Linked DNA regions of Pseudobacter ginsenosidimutans. The protein of the gene in region 1 interacts with the protein of each later gene in a pairwise test. Links are inferred from orthologs where the notes say so. Each region holds a gene or a part of one and is shown on either strand. Other genes may lie near its edges.

Region 1 (3,494 bases):
TAGCATGGGAACAATCAGCGCATAGATGAGACCGATAGCTCCAAAAACAAAGGCATCTACCAGGAAATCATGACGGAAACGGTTGATGTAAACGTAACCTGCGGCCACTGCTCCATAAAGCGCCAATACCCGGGTAAAATACCTGATACGATACGCCCGCCGGTCCGGCGAAGACCAGCTGGTGTAATAGTTGTATTCCAGGAACTCTTCCCGGGTAAGGTTAAATCGTAAGGTGAGCACTATTTTTTCTTAGCCGACTTTTTGGGAGCGGCTTTTTTGGTGGCGGTTTTCTTTGCGGCCGCTTTTTTGGCGGGCTTTGAAAATGCATTGGGAACCTGCGCCTCGATCATCTTCTTCACTTCTTCCAAAGGAATGGTGGCGGCTTCTTCAGCAGTGTACTTGCTGTCGTCAGCTTTCTTACCCAGCTTCAGCATCTTCTTGCCGAATTTGATGAGCGGACCCCAGCGACCATTTTCGATGGAGATCTTTTCATCAGGCCAGTGTTGGATATATCGGTTGGCTTCTTTCTCCACCTTGGCGCCGATCAGCTCCCCGATGTCCGACTGGGAGAGATTATCGAAATCGTAGCGCCTGGGCACATTGATGAACATCTCATTCCATTTGATGAATGGACCGAAACGTCCTTTGCCTTTGGTTACACCTTTGCCTTCGTACATGGCGATAGGAGCATCGGCCTGCTGTTTTTCATTGATCAGTTCGATAGCGCGCTCCAGGGTCACTTCCAGTGGATCTTCCCCACGGGGAATGGAGATGAATTGCTCACCGAATTTTACATATGGTCCAAATCTTCCAACGTTCACGGCTACTTCCTGGTCTTCATAATTGCCAAGTGTTCTCGGCAGTTTGAAAAGGTCAAGCGCTTCTTCGTAGGAGATGGTTTCGATGCTCTGATCTCTTTTGAGACTGGCGAAACGCGGCTTCTCTTCATCGTTCACATCACCGATCTGAACCATTGGACCGAAGCGGCCCATCCTGGCAACGATCTTCTTGCCGCTTTCCGGATCAACGCCAAGCTCGCGCTCGCCTTTGATACGTTCTGCATTCACGATAGTATCGTCCACTTCCTTTTTGAAAGGCACGTAGAACTGATCGATCATATTATTCCACTTCAGTTTGCCTGCAGCTACTTCATCGAATTCATTCTCGATGCGGGCAGTGAAACCATAGTCCATGATATCATCGAAATACTGTTTCAGAAAATCCGTCACTACCAGTCCGAGGTCGGAAGGGAAGAGCTTGGATTTCTCTGCACCTGTATTTTCAGATTCAGTGATCTTAGTGATATTATCTTTCACCAGGCTGAAGATGCGGTATTCTCTTTTTACACCTTCTTTATCGCGTTTCTCAACGTATCCGCGTTTTTGAATAGTGGAGATGGTGGGAGCGTAGGTGGAAGGTCTGCCGATGCCGAGCTCTTCGAGTTTCTTTACCAGGGAAGCCTCCGTGTAACGCGGGCTGGGCCTGCTGAAGCGCTCGATGGCTTTCATTTCTTTGAGTGGCAGTTGCTGGTTCACAGTGAGTGGCGGCAGCATGCCTTCGGCCTGTTCATCGTCATTGATATCTTCTTCATCGCGGTCTTCACGGTATACTTTGAGGAAGCCGTCGAACTTGAGCACTTCACCGCTGGCGGTGAGCTCTTCCCTATTGGTGGAGATATTGATCTTGGCGATGGTCCTTTCCAGTTCCGCATCAGCCATTTGAGAAGCCATGGTGCGTTTCCAGATCAGCTCGTATAATTTTCTTGTTTCAGGATCGTCCACGTCGTGATTATCCATATAAGTAGGGCGAATCGCTTCGTGTGCTTCCTGTGCGGATTCGTTCTTATTCTTGTATTTGCGTGGCTGGTGGTAACGTTCTCCGTATTGGCTGATGATCTGATTGCGGGCGTCTCCCATGGCGGTATCGGAGAGGTTCACACTATCCGTACGCATGTAGGTGATCTTACCACTTTCGTAAAGCTTCTGCGCCAGTTGCATGGTACGACTAACGGAGTAGCCAAACTTACGGGAGGCTTCCTGCTGCAGAGTGGAAGTGGTGAAGGGGGCGGCAGGCGATTTGCGGGCCGGTTTCACCTGGATGTCTGTTACCTTATAATCCGCGCCTACACAGCTTTTCAGGAAGTTTTCCGCGTCATCGGCGCCGGAATATTTTTTGCCTTCCGCTGCAAATGTTACGGCTTTGCCGGTAACATCGTTATGCGTGAAGAGGGCTTCTATTTTGAAAGTGCTGGTAGCGGTGAATGCGTTGATCTCTCTTTCCCTTTCGGCAATGAGTCTAACGGCAACGCTCTGCACACGTCCTGCGCTGAGGTTGTTCTTCATGCTCATTTTGCGCCAGAGCACGGGGCTGAGCTCGAAGCCCACGATACGGTCGAGCACGCGGCGTGCCTGCTGGGCATTCACGAGGTTCATGTCCACTGTGCGTGGATTGTCCACCGCTTTCCGGATGGCCGGTTTGGTGATCTCGTGGAATACGATGCGTTTGGTGTTGCGGGGATCCAGACCGAGTACTTCGCAAAGGTGCCAGCTGATAGCTTCCCCTTCGCGGTCCTCATCCGTTGCGAGCCAAACCTCATCGGATTTTTTAGCTAAGGTTCGCAACTCTCTTACTACCCGTTCCTTATCGTCAGGAATTATATATCTGGGTTGGTAATTATTCTTCAGATCGATACCCATATCGTCCTTCTCGAGATCCCTTATATGGCCATAACAGCTCTTAACTTCGAAATCCGATCCAAGGATCTTTTCGATGGTTTTTGCCTTTGCAGGAGACTCCACGATCAATAAATTCTTCGCCATACGTTGATTAAGCGGTTTAAAATAGGCCTGTTGGCGTGCAAGTTTAGTGTATAACGGTGAAAACAACAAATTGGTGCCAGGGGTAGGGTCAAGAATTGGGCCGGATATGAGATAAGGTTGATTAGGGTCAATGAGGCTGATAATCAGTTGACAAAGGAGGTTGGGAGGCTGACGGAACGGCGGGTTTGCTAATTTTTTTGGAAGGGACCGGGCCTGTCCAATTAAAGAGGGCGCAGTCAACCACGCCCTTAGATTATGAATTTGATATATATCAGATCACATCCTTTTCAATCTGAATCTTCCATTGATAGGCAGGATGGCGTTATTCTCAGCTCTCATTTTGCCACTGAATTTGCCGGCAATATATTCTCCCTGAGCTCCATATTCTGTTATCTGAAGAGTAATCGGTTCTATTCCCAGGTACATGATCTTTCTGACATACACGTAAGAATAGCCAGGCGTGAATACTGTTCCGCTGGCATCCGGGGTAAATTGCAGGTAAAATGCATCACTGGTATCCCGTTTGGCATGATATACATAATGATATAGCTCGGAAGTATAAACGCCTGCTGTGTCAGCAGGGGGGAGGAATTGACGAGAGATAGTGTCCATTGTGTAGATCAGGTATTCTCCAAGGTCCTCTTCGCAAACGGTGATCTCTCCGAGTGATGCTAC
Region 2 (3,328 bases), 1.9 Mb from region 1 along the record:
AGCGCTTTCGCTTTCAGTATTGTTCAGTATTGCCATGATTGCCGGCAGGATCATTTATACAGGTCATTTCACTTATCTCTTTCTTGTCTGGAATCTTTTCCTGGCCGTATTGCCTTATCTCATTACGAAGGCCATCAGTCGTGAACCACGCCTGATCAACACGCGTATGAAATTCATCATTGTTTTTCTGCTGTGGCTGTTCTGGATGCCGAATGCTTTCTACATCATAACAGATCTGTTCCACCTTGGCTCTACCCCGAATATGCCGCGCTGGTACGACCTCGCCCTGATCCTGAGTTGCGCCTGGAATGGAGTGATGATGGGAGTATTGAGTGTAAGACAAATGGAAAAGATCTGGCATGTACGTGTGCCGCAGATCCGCGAATGGTGGTTCATGGCGCCCGTGATGTTCCTCAATGCCTGGGGAGTATATATCGGGAGATTCCTCCGTTTCAATACCTGGGATATCATTTCCAACCCATTTGTATTGATGGCTGATATTTTTGAAATGATATTGCATCCGGTGGAGAACAGGATCGCCTGGAGCATGGTGCTCTGCTATGCAGTGCTGATGGGCATCATGTATGTGACGTTGAAGCAGTTGAGTAAGGCGATACGTTAAGGTTGTTGTTTACTTCTTTCGTATTCCAGTGTTCTTACTACAAATGAAAGGTTCTCGGTATATGCCTCATCATCAGCATGAGTGAAAAAAGCAGTTGTGAAACGTTCCAGAACAGCATCGCTTCTTAACCATTCGGACAACTCCGGTACCGGCTTGATCTGTTTATCAAAACATTTCATTTCACCCTTGAATAACCAGGAAAATTCTTGATAGATCAATGCAGTAAGTCGCTTGGTGGCAACCGGACTACTTGCTTTTTCCCATGTTGCAAGCAGTTGAGGTAAGTCTGGATATATCTTAACGATAGGAATGAAGTACTCAAGAAAAAAATCATCCCTGGATATCGGAACCGGCTCTTCCAGGATATTTTTCCATAAACAAAGAAGATAATGAGTAATCGCTTCCCGCTCTTCTGTAGGCCAGGTAAGCCATTTAGCAATTTCAAACTTGATGAAGAATACTTCCACTTCAAAAGCCGGACAGTCCAATTCACCTGTCAATTCAAGGATTCGGGGAAGGAAATGCTTGAGATCAGGTTCCATGCCCCAGGTATAAAGGAGGCTGGTTGAAAAAAGACTTAGATCGTTATTGGTTAAATCCCGAAGGGGTTTGCTGAAAAGAAGGCCATTCATTTCTTCCGGGGTACCTTTCAACGGACTAACGCACATATTGATATCACCCGGATAAACAGAGAAGACTTCGTATAAACGCTCAACAGCTAATCTCAATTCCGCTGTCATGAATAAAGTTTGAAGTTGAATACTTAAGCATTCTTCCTTACCTCCACTCCCCTGATATCTTTAAACCGGTACAAAGCCTCTTCCATTCTGGCTTTGGGGATTCCGATCACCAGCTTGCAGAACAGCATCGCTTCCTGCTCTATTACGGTGCAGTTGAGTTGTTTTACGATCATCATCACATCGTTCATCATCGTGTAATCGAAGGTGAGTGTGTAGTTGGCTTCGATGGCTTTCTGAATGGCCGGTGTTACCTGCAATACCATGGAGGCTGCACTTTTGTAAGCATTGATCAGTCCGGGTACTCCCAGCAGGGTACCACCGAAATAACGCACTACTACAATCAAGGTATCCGTGAGCTGTTTGCTGTCTATCTGCCCCAGGATGGGCTTGCCGGCAGTGCCGGAAGGTTCTCCGTCATCGCTGACGCGAAAGGTATTGCCGTCTGTCCCTAACCGGTAGGCAAAGCAATGGTGAGTGGCTTTGGGATGTTCTTTCTTTACATCCTCCAGCCTTTTCTTGAAATCCTCCACTGATGCTACCGGAAAAGCATAAGCGATAAATTTGCTGCCGCGGTCTTTGAATTCGGCCACGCCTGATTTTTCGATAGTACTATAGAAGTCCTGCTCAATCATTGTTGTCATAATGATACCACCGGTCTTGAAAAGACCTGAATTATGTCTGTTAGAATTTGTTCTGTGTAAACCGATTCCGCCATCAGCAGCCTGGGTGCAGGCAATCCTGTTCCTGCTGTGAGGGCTGTGTTGGTGATCACACGGGCCTCGTCCCAATATCCTGAATCGATGAAGGATTGCAGCAAAACTGCGCCGCCTTCCACCAGCACACTGTTGATCCGAAGCTGGTGCAAACACTTCAATATCTGTGGCACCAGTTCTTTTTTCCTGTCGATCTGTATGTACTGAATTCCATTTTTTTCTCCCTGTCTGATGGCATTGATCACGATGGTCTTTGAACCATCGTTGAACAATTGCAGGGTTTTCGGCAATCGAAGATCTATGTCTACCACCAGCCGGATGGGATCAGGCCCATTCCAGTAGCGCGTATTCAGTTGAGGATCGTCCTGCATGGCAGTATTGGTGCCCACCAGGATCGCCGCTTCTTCGGAGCGCCAGCGATGCACAAATCGATTGGTGAGCGCATTGCTGATCAAAAGACGTTCCCCGGGAATGCCGGCAATGAATCCATCAGCTGTTTGCGCCCATTTCAAAATCACATAAGGGCGATAAGCCGTATGATATGTAAAGAATCTTTTGTTGAGTTCCTTTGCATCCTCCTCACAAATTCCCAGGATCACATCGATGCCAGCTGCACGCATTTTTTCTATGCCCTTGCCATCCACTTCAGGAAAGGGATCACGGCAGCCGACCACTACCAAAGGAATTTTATGACGAATCAGCAAATCTGCACAGGGCGGCGTTTTGCCATAATGCGCACAAGGCTCCAGGCTCACATACATCACGGACTGACTGATCAGGGCTTTGTCTGTTTCAGACACTGCATTGATGCAATTCACTTCTGCATGCGGCCCTCCATATTGCTGATGGTACCCTTCTCCGATGATCCTTCCATTATGCACCAACACCGCGCCCACCAGGGGATTGGGTGCAACATGCCCTGCTCCCAGAACGGCCAGTTCAAGGCAGCGCTGCATGAAGCGCTCATGCACCATTATGGATGGATCGGCGATGTTCAGCATTAGAAAAACTAAGGGGATGATTGGATAACGCCTGCAAATATAACGGTTTCCCGCGGCACACCTTAACTTTGCGCCATGACCATCCAGGATGCCAGAGCATATCTCCAATTACAACTCGCTGCTGTATACGAAAACAGGGAAGCCGCCAATATCGCCGATTGGGTATTGGAAAGCCTTACAGGACTAAGCAGGAGCGCAAGACTGGTTCGCCAGCAGGAGCATCTGACTACGGATCAGAAGGCTTTATTCGAT

The links.
Region 2: the proteins of topA (region 1) and FSB84_RS29060 interact in binary tests that used the Escherichia coli proteins (3 or more experiments, as listed by UniProt). The link is inferred for Pseudobacter ginsenosidimutans from one-to-one orthologs.

Annotation. Positions count from the first base shown.
Region 1 is NZ_CP042431.1:5,534,544-5,538,037, forward strand. Bases 30-3,193 are described here. They hold topA (type I DNA topoisomerase), read right to left. Parts: upstream 2,820-3,193; coding sequence 240-2,819; downstream 30-239. Other genes in these bases: FSB84_RS21755 (YcxB family protein), read right to left, coding at 30-240; FSB84_RS21765 (carboxypeptidase-like regulatory domain-containing protein), read right to left, coding at 3,096-3,193. Also shown: more of FSB84_RS21755, read right to left, coding at 1-29; more of FSB84_RS21765, read right to left, coding at 3,194-3,494. UniProt on the Escherichia coli protein: Releases the supercoiling and torsional tension of DNA, which is introduced during the DNA replication and transcription, by transiently cleaving and rejoining one strand of the DNA duplex.
Region 2 is NZ_CP042431.1:7,408,952-7,412,279, forward strand. The notes cover bases 195-3,192. They hold FSB84_RS29060 (IMPACT family protein), read right to left. Parts: upstream 2,004-3,192; coding sequence 1,386-2,003; downstream 195-1,385. Other genes in these bases: FSB84_RS29050 (DUF1361 domain-containing protein), read left to right, coding at 195-622; FSB84_RS29055 (hypothetical protein), read right to left, coding at 619-1,362; ribD (bifunctional diaminohydroxyphosphoribosylaminopyrimidine deaminase/5-amino-6-(5-phosphoribosylamino)uracil reductase RibD), read right to left, coding at 2,000-3,076; prmC (peptide chain release factor N(5)-glutamine methyltransferase), read left to right, coding at 3,152-3,192. Outside these bases: more of FSB84_RS29050, read left to right, coding at 1-194; more of prmC, read left to right, coding at 3,193-3,328.